One region of the Caballeronia sp. KNU42 genome, then DNA from elsewhere that is predicted to be linked to it. Evidence: riboswitches for the same ligand, from Rfam matches in the RefSeq annotation. Region 1 holds a riboswitch; the other holds the start of a gene.
The links. A riboswitch is a leader RNA that binds a small molecule or an ion and turns the genes downstream of it on or off. The one in region 1 is predicted to bind cobalamin.
Positions count from the first base shown of each region.

Region 1 (7,350 bases):
CGTTCGCGCCTTGCGCATCGCCGGTTGGATAGCGGCCGAGGGCAAGCAGGGTATCGCGGCGTTGCACGCCTTGCGGAGATGCGCCGAACACATGCAGGCCATCGCGGATCTGAGCCTCTTTGAGCTCGCATAAATACGCGTCCGCCCGTGTCAGCAACACATCTTCGGTATCAGAATCACGAGGTTTATCGAGTCCGAGTTCCTCATGCAGCCGATGCTCGACGATGCTCGCCAGGATAGTCTTGCGAAGGAGCTTCGCGCGCCGCGGATCGACCATCAGCGCTTCATAATATTCGTCGACCTGACGTTCAAGGTCCTGCAACGGACCGTAGTTTTCAGCGCGCGTGAGCGGCGGCATCAAATGATCGATGATGACCGCCTGCGCCCGCCGCTTCGCCTGGCTGCCCTCGCCTGGATCGTTGACGATGAATGGGTACAGATGCGGCATGGCGCCCAGCGTCAAGTCGGGCCAGCACGACGCGCTCAATGCAACGCTCTTGCCCGGCAGCCATTCAAGGTTGCCGTGCTTGCCCACGTGAACGATCGCGTCCACGTTGAATCGCAGCCGCAGCCAGAAGTAGAACGCGAGATACGCGTGCGGCGGCACGAGTTCCGCGTCGTGATAACTGGCGTAGTCGCCACGCTCACGCGAGCGCGCCGGCTGGATGCCGATGAACACATGCCCGCAGCGCCAGCCCGCGATCATGAAGCGGCCGCGACGCACCGTGGGATCGCTTTCGGGCGGACCCCAGCGTGCATTCAACTCCTGCTGGACGTTGTCCGGCAGCTTCGCGAAAGCGTCGAGGTAGTCGTCGAGCGCCAGGCTTTGCAACGCGGGACGCAGATCTCGAACCACGGGATCGTTCGTCACGCCCGAGGTCAGCGCTTGCATCAGGGCGTCGCCATCGGCGGGAATTGCATCCACCCGATAGCCTTCTTTTTCCAGCATCGAAAGGATATTGACGACGGACGCGGGGGTATCCAGACCCACGCCGTTGCCAATGCGGCCCTCACTCAACGGATAATTCGCGAGCACGAGCGCGATGCGTTTGTCGGCGTTATCAAGTTGCCGCAAGCGACACCAGCGTTGGCTCAACTCAGCCACGAAACGCACCCGCTCAAAGTCCGGCTGATAGCGCACGACGTCGACTTGCGTGATCTTGCATCGATACGCAAGTCCCTTGAAGCTGATCGCACGCGTAATGATGCGGCCATCGACTTCCGGCAAGGCCACGTGCATGGCGACATCGCGCGAGTTCAGGCCATGGTTGTCCTTCAGCCAGTCTTCGCGATTTCCACCGCTGAGGATGACTTGCAGCACAGGCGCGTCGCCCGCGAGTTCGAAAGGCACGGGGTCGTCTATGACACCAGCCGCAAACGACGTCGTGTTAAGCACCAGCGACGCGCGATGATCCGCGCAAAGCTGCTGCACGACTTCGCGACTCAAAGGGTCCTTGAGCGACGCCATCGCGATCGGCAGCGGGTTGAGGCCCTGCGCTTCCAGGGCAACGATCAACGCATCGAATACGTCCGTGTTGCCGGACTGCAAATGGGCCCGATAGAACAGCATGGCGACAACGGGCGCACCTTGAATCCAGCGTTCTTTCCAGTCGTCAGCGGTCGCGATCTGCCGCGCCGGATGATAGATTGCCACGGCCGGTAACGGACTCGGCGCCCGCGCTTCGCGCCCGTACCCCAACGCTCGGAACGCAATGCAACGAAGAAACTCTTCGGCATTTTTCGCGCCACCTTCACGCAGATAACGCCAGAGCTGATCGCATAACGCCGGCTCGGCCGTACTCTTCGCCACGAGGTTCGGATCTTCCTGCAAGTCGCCGGAGAACATCACGAGCATCTGGCCATTGCGGCGCGCGAGCGTGGTGATGCTCTCGATTCCGTAAGGCCAGTACGCTTCGCCGCCAAGGTGATCGATGACGATCACGCGCGCATGTTTCAGCACGTCATCGACGTAAAAATCCACCGAGGCCGGTTGCCGCAAGAACGCCTGATTTGCCAGGCGCACCGCTGGAAAATCCGCTTCCAGATGCGGCACGACACTCGCGAGCAGCGAGAGCGTGGTGTCGGCAGAGCTGAGCACGACAATAGGCGCCGGCGTCTGATCGATACGCATGACGCCGGCTGCGTCGTCGACAAAACCGCCGGGCGTCGTGCGTAGCAGATGCATGGATCAGGCCTGCACGGGTGCGTTGGCGAGAGCCGCAACCAGCGCTTGTTGCAGACGCGGTTGATCGAGGTCTTCACCAATCAGCACGAACCGGCTGACTCCTTCGCTGGCTTCTTCTGCTGTCCAGCGGCGGTCAAAGTAGGTATCGAAACGCTGACCCACTCCCTGCACGACGAGCCGCATGGGCGTGCCCGGCAAGGCCGCGAAACCCTTCACGCGATAGATCGTGTTGGCATCGACCAGCGAACGCAACGCAGCGACCACAGCCTCGCGCGACTCGACCCGCGCTTGCACCACGACTGAATCGAAGTCGTCGTGGTGATGATCGGCGTGGTCTTCGTCATCGACGGAACCATGATGATCGACCCGCAGATGAATCGTCGTTTCCGACGCCGCCTCAAGCCCGAGCAGCGCATGCAGATCAAGCTGCCCCATCTGCGCCGGCACGATCTTCACGCCTGCCGGAATTTCGCCGCGAATCAGCGTTTCCACCGCGCGTTGCTGCGTTTCGTCGATCAGGTCGGTCTTGTTGAGAATCACCAGGTCCGCTGAAGCAAGCTGATCTTCGAACAACTCATGCAGCGGCGATTCGTGATCGAGGTTCGGATCGGCGCGTCGTTGTGCGTCGACAGCCTGCGGGTTCGCCGCGAACTGGCCGCTTGCAGCAGCGGCACCATCTACAACAGTCACGACAGCATCTACGGTGAATGCATTCTTGATGGACGGCCAGTTGAAAGCCTGAACGAGCGGTTTGGGCAACGCCAGGCCGGAGGTCTCGATCAGCACGTGATCGATCTGATCACGCCGTTCGACGAGTTGCTCCATCACCGGATAAAACTCTTCCTGCACGGTGCAGCAGAGACAACCGTTCGACAACTCATACAGATTCGGTTGATCCGTGACGCTTTCGTCCTCGCAGCCGATGTTGCAGCCCTTCAGGATTTCGCCGTCGATGCCCAGTTCGCCGAACTCGTTCACGATCACCGCGATCCGCAGCCCTTTCGCGTTTTGCAGGATGTGCCGCATCAATGTGGTCTTGCCGCTGCCGAGGAAACCCGTGACGACCGTGACCGGGATTTTGCGCGTTTGCATCCGTTGCTCCGTTTATCGATTGGCTGCTTGCTGCCGGAATGCATGGCCCTTTGCCGACCGAGGCGAGCTATAAAACGCGCTCGCGAATGTCGCGAAGCAGGATGGCAATCCGGAAAAGCATGGTGAAAAGTGTCGATCGTATGCCGCATCCCCGCGACAAACGTCCGCTTCAGGTGTTGACTCGTTCCGGCCGGTATCCGGGCTGGCGAAAATGCCGCTTCACCTTCCCGCATGACATCACGCATGCAGTGGTTTTTCGAAGCCGGCTTTATCGTGCGCAGTGGTGTGAACCCGGCGTGAACCAGGATAAAACCACGTCGCGGGATTTTCGCTTGACCGTTGCGGGGGCAGCGCAGGTTGGCACGGCCGGGATTCCGGCAACGCTTCCTGCTTCCCGTTTAACTGCGCGCAGCAAGAAACCGCGCGCGAGCACCAGAAAACTACCGCGAAGTCTAGGCTGATGGGCAATGAGCGTCAAGGTTTGACCGGGGTGCGCAAAGGTCTTCAGCCCCTGCCTCGCGACGGGATACTTCGCCGTTGCGAGCACAATGGACCTGCTTTACCGGGCGGTTCCAACCGGTAAAAGCCCAGCGCAACCAGCACCCCATGTGCTATCTTTGCCCCGCGTCTGGTGCTCACGCGCGCTTTTCCTGCGCGCGTAGTTAAACGGGAAACAGGATCTGCATGTGCGTATTTTCAAGGCCTCAGGCCCCACGCACCGTGTCGGCAAAAACCTGTGCTGTCCCCGCAACGGTACGCGACCCGCGCCTGCTTCGACTGACTGTCATTGCTGATTCTCATTCGAAGCGAGCGCCCATTTCCTCCACGGCCACTGCTCCGACGAGCGGGAAGGCGAGCGGAATGCGGTCGCCAAGCCCGGATACCGGCCAGTCGCCAAGTGGTGCGCTTTAGCTTTGACAGCGCGCTGGACGCCACATCCGCGAGGGACGGATGAAGGACGTAGTGCTTATATCGTGTCAGATGAATCCAATTTTCCAGCGCTCGATATCGATACCGCGCTCACCTCGATGCCTGCCTTTGCGCAGGCTCGCTTGCGTTCGTCCCGATCGCGCGAGCCGGGCGCAATCGTGAGCACGTGGGTCATCGGTATAGGATGCCGGCGCGGTGTCAGCGTCGAACAAATTCATGCCGCCGTGTTCGCGGCGCTCGGGACGCGGCCGCTGGCGAGCATTCGCGCGCTGGCATCGATCGATAGCAAGAACGACGAAACCGGACTGCTCGAATTCGCCGATCGCCACGGTTTTCCCTTGCAACTTTTTTCGAAGCAACACATCGCGCAGATCGAGACTGGCGCGTCGGAACGGGTTCGGGCGCTGCTTGGCATCGATGGTGTCTGCGAACCCTGCGCGCTGCTGGCATCGCGCAACGGACGAATCATCGTGCCAAAAACCGTGACCGGCGGCGTGAGCGTCGCTATCGCTGAAGACACTGCCGAAGACGATCCGAATCAACCGACTGACAACGAGAGACCATCATGAAAACGGACGAAGAATCGCATCTGCGCATGACCCAGCGACGCAAGGAAGGCCACGAGAAAAAGCAGGCCGCCGCTGCGCGCGAGAAGGGTCTCCTGATCGTCAATACGGGCACGGGCAAGGGTAAGACCACGGCAGCGTTCGGCATGGCCGTTCGCGTGCTCGGACACGGCATGCGGCTCGGCGTGGTGCAGTTCATCAAAGGCGCGCTGCATACGTCCGAACGCGATTTCCTCGGCGCAATCGCGAACTGCGACTTCATCACCATGGGCGACGGCTACACCTGGGACACGCAGAATCGCGATGCCGACATCGCGACGGCTCGCAAGGGTTGGGACGCGGCGCGCACAATGATTGAAAGCGGCGAGTACCAGATGGTCGTGCTCGACGAGCTCTGCACAGTGCTCAAATACGAGTACCTGCCGCTCGAAGAAGTGCTCGCGGTGCTCAATGCGCGGCCTGACATGCTGCATGTGGTCGTGACGGGGCGCCATGCGCCGGACGCGCTTATCGAAGCAGCCGATCTCGTGACGGAAATGCGCCCGATCAAGCATCCGTATCGCGAGCAAGGGGTGAAGGCGCAACGCGGCGTCGAGTTCTGACGTGCGCGCGTGCCCCGCTCTATTCATCAGCGCGCCTGCGTCGAACCAGGGCAAGACCACCGTCACCGCCGGGCTCGCGCGCTATTACGCACGCCTTGGCCTGCGCGTGCGGGTCTTCAAGACCGGCCCCGACTTCCTCGATCCAATGATCCTGGAACGCGCGTCCGGCGCGCCGGTGTATTCGCTGCATTTGTGGATGGTCGGCGAGAGCGGCTGCCGCGCGCTGCTCGCGCAAGCGGCGCAAGAAGCCGATCTGATCCTGATCGAAGGCGTGATGGGCCTCTTCGACGGCACACCCAGCAGCGCCGATCTCGCATCCGCGTTCGGCGTGCCGGTGCTCGCCGTGATCGGCGCGCACGGCATGGCGCAGACCTTCGGCGCAATGGCGTTCGGGCTCGCTCGCTACCGCGCGGAGCTGCCCTTTCACGGTGTGCTCGCCAATCGCGTGGCGTCGGCACGGCATGCGCAAATGCTGAGCGAATCCATTCCAGAAGGCATCCGATATTGCGGACATCTGTCGAGCGCCGACGACATGACGCTGCCCGGACGACACCTGGGTCTCACGCAAGCAGCGGAGGTGGCGGACATCGATGCACGGCTGGATCGCGCAGCAGACGCCATCGGCGAGACTACCTTGCGCGAGTTGCCGCCCACGGTCGAATTTGATCACGAAGCCGTCGAGCAGCCGCCGCGTTTGATGGAAGGCCTGCACATCGCCATTGCCCGCGATGCCGCGTTTTCGTTCATCTACCCGGCCAATCTCGATCTGCTGAAGGCGATGGGCGCAACGCTCGCGCTCTTCTCCCCCCTCGCCGATGAACCCGTTCCCGCGCATGCAGACGCGCTTTATCTGCCGGGTGGATATCCGGAATTGCACGCCGCCAAACTTGCAGCGAACGCAGTGAGTGCGGCCTCGATTCGCGCGCATGTCGAAGCAGGTAAAGCCGTGGTCGCGGAATGCGGCGGCATGTTGTATCTGCTCGATTCGCTGACGGATATCGACGGTTCGCAGCATGCGATGCTAGCCCTTCTGCCCGGCCACGCGAAGATGCAGAAACGCCTGGCCAGACTCGCCATGCAGCGGGTCGAAAGCCGCCACGGCACTCACACCGGCCACACCTTCCACTACTCGTCCATGACGACCAGCATGTCGCCGGTGCTCACCGCAACGCACGCCACCACGGGCGTGGAAGGTGAAGCGATCTATCGTCATGGCTCAATTACGGCTACCTACATGCACACTTACTGGCCGACAAATCCGGCGGCGACCGCCGCCCTCTTTCGCGGCGAAACGCTATGACAACGCCTGTGGAACTGCCAATGGAAATCGACGTACCGCTCGAACTCACGTTCACCATCGAGCGCGCCAGACAGCTTCAACCCGTGGGCTCGCCATGCACGGACGTATGCCGGCTCGACAAGACCACCGGTCATTGCGAAGGCTGCTTCAGGAGCCGCGAAGAAATCAAGGCATGGAAAACCATGGCCGACGCCGACAAGCTCACGCTGTTCGATACCCTGCTCGCGCGCAAGGCCGCGCTATGAAAAAGGGGCGGCCTGCAAGCCGCCCCTCATCACATCCACACTAACGCTTGACGAAGCGCTCAGGCCGAAGCGATCCGCCGTGCCGGCGCCTTTTCCAATTCACGTTGCGCGAGCACGCCGAACAGCAAACCGAGCGTGGTCCAGATCACAGCCTGAATACCGATTGCCGCCACGCGGAACTTCCACAGCAGCGCCGCTGAGAACAGCTTCGGCACTTCGTCGACCGGTGGCAGCGCGAGGTACGCCAGCCCCATCAGCACGATATACACCGCCGCCGAGATCAGCACCGCGTTCCAGTTGCCATGGCGCGCTTGCAGACGACGCTGCAGCCGCACAGCAAACACCGCCACGATCAGCGAGATAGCGACCATGCCGAAAAACAGCGCGGTGCGTGCGCCGATCGTGTCGGGGTTTCCCACGGAAGGCGGAT
Region 1 covers NZ_CM132390.1:1,746,078-1,753,427, reverse strand. The annotation lists gene cobN (cobaltochelatase subunit CobN) at 1-2,185, opposite strand, end outside; gene cobW (cobalamin biosynthesis protein CobW) at 2,189-3,277, opposite strand; cobalamin riboswitch at 3,449-3,729, opposite strand; cobalamin riboswitch at 3,890-4,183, shown strand; gene ACSOSP_RS39115 (cobalamin biosynthesis protein) at 4,252-4,776, shown strand; gene cobO (cob(I)yrinic acid a,c-diamide adenosyltransferase) at 4,773-5,375, shown strand; gene ACSOSP_RS39105 (cobyrinate a,c-diamide synthase) at 5,377-6,675, shown strand; gene ACSOSP_RS39100 (DUF1289 domain-containing protein) at 6,672-6,920, shown strand; gene ACSOSP_RS39095 (CbtA family protein) at 6,980-7,350, opposite strand, start outside.

Region 2 (7,350 bases), on a different replicon from region 1:
GCTCGGGACTGGTTGCTTCGGCGAAGCGATAGTCACTGCCCTTAATGAAGCGGCGGCAAATTTCCTTGCGCAACGCAATCAGCTTTTCCTTGGCGATGCCCTTGTCCATCACGAAGAAAACATCGACTTCGTTAAGCGCGTTGACGGCCTGAATCGTCACATAGTCGGGGTTGCCGGCGCCGATACCAATGATCAGGATTCGCTTCATAAATGGACTCGCAGGGTCATGGCGACACGTAATCAGAAAGTGTAAGCGACCTTGCCGAATGCCGTCCGGCCCAACGTGTTGTAACCGTATGCGGTGACGTACTGCCGGTTAAAGAGGTTCGACAGATTGACGGACACGGTGAGATGCGAATTGACCTTGTACGCGGCGCGCAGCGCAACGGTTGTGTACGACGGCAGGTACGTCGCGTTGAACTGGTCGTCATAGGTCGATCCGCCGTAAAGCAGCGAGAGACCCGTGCTCAGCGCATGCAGGTGGAACTCGTCCCACGTGTGATCGATGTTCAGGCTGACGGTCTGGCGCGGACGGCGGTTGAGCCACGTCTGATCAGTCACGTCCTGCGGGTTCAAGATGCCGATCGCGAGACTGACCGGTGTCGAGTTGCCAAGCGTGCCCTTGTACGACAGGTCGATACCCTGAATATGCGCGTGACCTACGTTCACAGGGAGAGAGGTCACCGAGTCGTAAGTGACGAGGTCATGCACGCGGGTGTCATAGACAGCGGCCGTAAAGGTGCCGAAGGAGGTGGTGGCATCGAGTGCTGCCTCGACCGTATCGCTGCGCTCAGGCTGCAGGTTCGGGTTCGCGTAACCCGGATAGTACAGGTCGTTGAAAGTCGGCAGGCGGAAGGCGTTGCCATACGAAATTCGCGCCGTATAAACCGGCGTAATTGCATAAGCGACGGCGACATTACCCGTATTCACCGACTGGCCCTGGATGATCTCGTGGCGCCCTGCAAGAAACACCGTCAACGCGCCCAGCGTGACCGACTGATGGAGCGATACGGCTGAATCGTTGCGCGTCGGCACGCCCATGGGGATGTCGACCGGCAGGAAGGCTTGCTCGCGGGTGAAGTCGTAAGCAAGCTTGGTCTCACCCGACAGTGGCAGACTGAAGAGCGAGCGTCCGCGTTCCTGATGGGTCAGCGAGGTCGACGTGCTGAAGCGCGTGGAGTCGATTTCGTCGGTCGGAATGGCCGGGTTGTTGGCATAGAGGAACTGCCGGTCCGTCGCGTAGCCGACAGACTGGTCAAACTGCGTGAACGGCGTGATGTCCAGATGAAACGCTACGCCCGTCGTCAACTGATGATCGAGCTGCCGGTCATCGCCGCCGGCATTATCGTAGGACAGGTCGGACCGGTGATATAGAGCGAATGTTGAGATCGACCAGTTGTCATGCGCATAGCCTAGACGCGCATCCACGTCCTGAGCATGGTACGGATTGCGGCCATCCTCGTGCCCGTAAGCCCAGGGCTGGGTCGCATCGATTCCCGCGGTATTGTAGTCGTGCAGACCCAGCGAATAGGTCAGCCCGGCCAGAGCCGAGAGCGGACCCGTGGACGAAATGCTGCCTGACGTGCGGACCTGCGTATCGAAGGTTTTGTTCGAACCGCCGCCTGTTGAGATCGTGGTTTGGTTAGGCTGATTTGCCGCACGGTTCGTGAAGAGCTGCACGACGCCACCCACTGCATCCGCGCCGAACGAGGCAGCCGCCGGTCCTGAGATAACCTCGACGCGGTCGAAGGCCGAGGTCGGCAGATCGGCCCACGCGGCTTGGCCCGTGGTCGCAGAACCCACGCGGATACCGTCGATGAACACCGCGACCTGACTGCCCGATGAACCGCGGATGCTGACGGAGGCTAAAGAGCCAGGGCCGCCGTTTTGTGAAATGGTGACGCCCGGCAGCGTTGCGAGGGCTTGCGTGATGCTCGGGTCGATAGGCGACAGACGATCGAGATCCGCGCGGGTGAGGACTTGTGTGGACGCGTAGCGTTGATCGAACGACTGCGGCAGATGCTGCGTATCGCCGGTGACAAGAATATTCGGCAGCGTGGCGGCCGACGGAAGCTGCTCCGGCTGCGGCAACGATGAGTCATCCGCGGCCTGTGCAACCTGCCATGCCGAAACCGTCAACGCAGAGGTGAGGATGAAATGACGGAACTTCATACGGGGAACGCCTTGTTATTGGAAGATTGGATGACAGGCCGCGAGCGCAAACGCAGCGTGTCGATGTTGGATTTTGTGGAAACGCCACCGCCCTGAGGCTCGTTCCGACAGGCAAGATCAACCCGCGAACGCACGCAGCGGCCAAGCCGCTTTTTACTTACGATGAGTTCTGTCGCCAAGCAGATGCACCCCACATCGCGGATGCTGGTCCAGGCAAAAGGCGGACGTCCCGCCTCCCCTGCGCAATCAATCACGCCGCAAGGGGCGGCCGAATTCACTTATGCGGGGTCTTGTACACCGACGCCGGCCAAGCCGTCCACTCGAGGGGATGCGGCTCCGGCAGTGAGCCAGGATGGCGGGCAGTATCGGCTATCGGTCATGTGGATGTCTCCCGGGGAGTGCGCGCCCCAAAGTCAGAAAAGGGATATACGACGCCGAGGTCTGACTTCCGGTTCGTGCTGAACCGATCACAGTGGCGCGACCGTGCTGGATTTGCACCAGCTTCCACGAGTCGTATGCGCGCATTTTACTTCCGAATCCCCGTCCGACACTATCAAGCCAGTGCTTCCGATGATCTGCCGGCACGCTGCGGCAGCGCGAGAGCATGTGCGTTGCATAGCGTGCACTTGCGCAGCGCCCGCCTTCATTTCGCTTACCGTTCCCGACATTGGAGAACGCAGTATCGGCTTCCCCAGATCAGCCGGAAACGATCCGGGGAAGAGCGATCGAAGCGACCTTACCGTCCTGAGCGCAGGCAGGGAGAAGATAATTTCATAAGAACATGTTTGAACATGTTTCGTACAGGTCAAGCCGAAATGAAATTAGAATTTATGGAACATGCCAATCGAGACGCCGTGCGGATTCGCGCCCGGGTAAGCCAGCGGCAAGCCCGAATTCGCGGAACCCGCCAGCGTATACGACGCCTGATTATGATTGGTCAGATAAGAAACAGTGCCGTACACGCTGGTATTTTTAGAAAGATCATACTGGGCCATGGCGGCAATCTGATTTGCATTATCGGCAGCGGCGGTTTTATCGTGCAATGCGGTATAGCCTAACGCGACAAACACGGCAGGCGTGAATTGATATTTTCCGGAAATACCATAAACGTTGACATTCAAATTAATGTCGGGCCATCTGCTGGCGGCCCAGCCGGCATAAATCGTGGCCTTCTGGATGGTGTAGGAGGCGCCGGCCTCAACGGCGGTATCGGTTGAAGAATTGGTGGCGTTCTTCACGGCCTGCCATGCCACGGTGGCGGCGATCGGCCCGCTGTTGTATTGGAGATCCGCCTGATAGCTCGAACCCGCCGAGCGCAATCCGCCGGCATCGCCAAACCCGGCATAGACGCCCGCCTGCAAGCCTGCTATGACCGGCGACTGGTACGACACGGTATTGCTCGTGCGCACAACGTAGGTCATCAAGTTGCTGAACCCGGACGCCTGGGTCGCGGCTCCGAATGCATCCAGATAACCCTGGTCGTAAAAGACTGGCGAGTTCTGGCGGCCCAATCTCACTTCGCCCCAGTTACCCGATAAACCCAACCACGCTTGCCGGTTGAACATCTGGCCAGTGGAAGCGAATGTGCCATCGTTTGGATTAAAACCGTTCTCGAGTTGAAAATTGACTTTATTGCCATCGCCAATATCCTCGGAGCCTTTTAATCCAAAACGACTAGCCCATTCGGAACTTGATCCGATGGCCGCCGTGTAGTGATTGCCAGTATTAACATACTGAAAGAACTCATCCACGATACCGTAAAGCGTCACACCAGAATCCGCGTGAGCATAACTACACGACAACAACGCCGCACATGCAGCGTATCGACCCAGCTTCATAGACCCCCCGGTAATAAAAATAACGGACGTGCTACGGCAATGAACAAGCCGCCCTACCTATCCGTTATAAAAAGTACATGTATGAACAGGCTCGAAATGTAGATTGCCATTTTTTCGCAGTCAAGCAATTTGCACCTAGGGGAAAATGCTTAGATGACGGCGAGGCTCAGCGCGTGCAGCGCCTTCGGGATTGCAAACCGAGCCCGTCAATCGGCATGCTTTGGAGATCCGGCAAAGGCGATTCGCCGCCACGCGCCCGAGCCGGTCCTCTGGTAACGTATCCAGCCGAAGCGCCTCCGCTGATGAGCCCACCGCATGAAGACGATTCCCCTGTCGGCCGCCCGTACCCTGCATCTGATAGCCCAAGGCTTGCTTGCGCCGCCGCGCCGCAAGGCGACAAAAGCAGACGTGCTTGGCGCAATTCGCCGCATGGCGCAGTTGCAGATCGATACCATCCACGTGGTCGCTCGCAGTCCTTATCTTGTGTTATTCAGCCGCCTTGGCGACTATCAGCCGCAATGGCTCGACGAGCATCTGGCCGAGGGCTCCCTGTTCGAATACTGGTCGCATGAGGCCTGCCTCGTGCCCATAGAAGACTACGGACTGTTGCGTCACCGGATGCTTGATCCTGTCGGGATGGGCTGGAAATACGCGGCAGACTGGCATGCAAAGTATCGCGACGACATCGAGCAGCTGCTCGAGCGCATTCGTGCGACCGGTCCGATTCGTTCAGCGGACTTCGCTCGCGAAGGCGGTAATGGCGCCGGCTGGTGGGATTGGAAACCAGAGAAACGTCACCTGGAAGTGCTGTTCGCGACCGGCGAACTGATGGTCGCGGAACGACGCAATTTTCATCGGATCTACGATGTGACCGAGCGCGTGCTGCCGCACTGGAATGACGCGCGTGACCTGCCACCCGCCGAAGCGGTCCCGCAGGAACTGCTCAAGCGCGCCTGCCGCGCGCTCGGCATCGTCCGTGCCGACTGGGTAGCGGACTACTACCGCATGCCGCGCCGTCCGTACACCTCGGCGCTACATGAACTGGCCGATGCCGGCGAGTTGATACCCGTGCAAGTCGATGACTGGAAGGCAGATGCGTTCGTGCACCGTGACCTCGCGGACAAGCTCGACGATGTAGCCGCCGGCCGCCTTGCTTCCACGGTGACCACGGTGCTGTCGCCGTTTGATCCGGTTGTATGGGACCGCAAGCGCGCGAGCACGTTGTTCGGCTTCGACTACGTGATCGAGTGTTATACGCCCGCCGTAAAACGCAAGTACGGTTACTTCGTACTCCCCATCTTGCATCGTGGGCGCCTGATCGGACGGGTCGATGCGAAAGCGCATCGTACGCAAGGTATTTTCGAACTCAAGTCGCTGCATATCGAGCCGGGCGTACGGGTTGGCACAGGCTTGACGGCTGACCTGCGCAAGGCTTTGCAGCGTTGTGCGGGCTGGCATAAAACGCCGCAGCTGGCGGCCGGCGCAGGCGTTCCCGCAGCGCTCGCCGCCGCATTGACCGGCGGGTCGTGACCGGCGCGGCAACGTATTTTCAAGCGTCCGTTCTATGAAGACTAGATCGCGTCCAGCGGGCGATTCGCATCGGCATCGACGCAACATACCAGCACTTCCGCGTCGTCCTTGCTGGTGGTCACATACACGTGTCCGACCGCACTATCGAAGTAAAGACTGTCGCCGGGTTCAAGCGTGAACGCCTTGCCATCCTCGAAACGCAACTCCACCGAGCCGCCGAGCACAAACACAAACTCTTCGCCCGCATGGCGGATATATTCCGGAAAATCCGCTACATCCCTCGCACGGATATGCGCGCGCATCGGCACCATGCGCTTGCCGGTCAGGTCGCTCGCCAGCATGCCGTACTCGTAGTTCGGCGTGTCGTAGATCACCTGCTTGCCCGACGCCGTGAAAGAAGGTGTCATCGGTCGTACGGTCACCTTGGGCAACGGCCGCGTGCGCCCGAAAATGGCGTCGAACTCAAGCTGCAGGGAATGTGCGAGCGCGGCGAACTTGTCGTAGGTCAGCGCAATGTCCCCGCGTTCGGCCTTCGAAATGGTCGACACGGCGATCCCCGATCGCTGCGATAACTCCATCAGCGTCAACCCTTTCGCCTTGCGAGCTTCACGGATGCACGCTCCGACCGTCTTGTGATCCAGGGCCGGCGGCGCATCGCGTTTCACTGTTCTTGCCCTTGCAACACCCGCTTTCGCCATCGGTTTGCCTTTGTAGCTGCGCTCGAAATTTTTGTCGATTTTTATCGGATACGAGAATTTCAGAGGATTTTATTTTTTCTCGTATATGATAACTCACGTCGCTTTCGCCAATATTGAAGGACGCTGATCGTGTCAACACTCGCACTGAGCAGGGCCGGTTTGTCGAAGACGCATGTCATTGCCGCGACGACGCTCGGCACGGCGCTCGAGTTCTACGACTTCACCATCTACAGCTTTTTTGCGATCCAGATCGGCCAGCTTTTCTTCCCGGGCGCGTCGCCGGTCAACCAGTTCCTGTTATCGATCGGCGTGTTCGGCGTCGGTTTTGTCGTGCGGCCGCTGGGCGGCATCGTGATTGGCGCGTATGCGGATCGCGTGGGCCGCAAGAAGGCGATGGTCCTCACCATCATGATGATGGCGCTGAGCTGCGCGATGATCGCTTGCGCCCCGCCCTACGCCGTCGCGGGCATGGCGGCGCCGTTGATCGTGCTGGCTGCACGGCTGATCCAGGGCTTCGCGGCGGGCGGTGAGTTCGGACCGGGCACGACGTTGCTGGTCGAGTATGCAACCGACCAGACGCGCGCCTTCTTCGCGAGCTGGAACTTTGCGGCAACGGCGCTTGGCCTCGCACTCGGCGCGCTGGTCGCCACGCTCGTGAACGTTGCGTTGCCGAAGCAGGCCGTGCTCGAGTGGGGCTGGCGCCTGCCGTTCCTGCTCGGGATTATCGCGGCGCCTGCCGGCATGCTGATACGCCGGCGCCTGGAAGAAACGCTGGTCCACAGCACACCTGGCGCCCCTGGTGCGCCTCGTCCTCAAGGCGCGTTGAAAGCTGCGCTGACCACGCACCTGAAGCTGACGATACTCGGCACCTTCGCCGAGCTCGGCGGGTCCGTGTCGGTGTACATCACGGCGTTTTTCCTGCCGAGCCATGCGGTTCGTGCGCTGCATCTTTCGCAGACGGCGGCGGTGACATCGGGCGTCGTCAGTTCGCTGGTTCTCTTCGTGGCCGCGCCGCTGGCCGGCAAGCTCGCCGACCGCTTCACCCGCAAGCGCGTGCTCGTGATCTCGCGTGTCATCATGTTGCTGGCCGTCTACCCCGCGTTTGCGTTCCT
Region 2 covers NZ_CM132388.1:958,080-965,429, forward strand. The annotation lists gene cobF (precorrin-6A synthase (deacetylating)) at 1-208, opposite strand, end outside; gene ACSOSP_RS04250 (TonB-dependent receptor domain-containing protein) at 241-2,172, opposite strand; adenosylcobalamin (AdoCbl) riboswitch at 2,599-2,689, opposite strand; gene ACSOSP_RS04255 (porin) at 2,994-4,010, opposite strand; gene ACSOSP_RS04260 (winged helix-turn-helix domain-containing protein) at 4,326-5,540, shown strand; gene ACSOSP_RS04265 (helix-turn-helix domain-containing protein) at 5,582-6,238, opposite strand; gene ACSOSP_RS04270 (MFS transporter) at 6,368-7,350, shown strand, end outside.
Region 2: another riboswitch for cobalamin. It lies ahead of ACSOSP_RS04250 (TonB-dependent receptor domain-containing protein); the one in region 1 lies ahead of ACSOSP_RS39115 (cobalamin biosynthesis protein).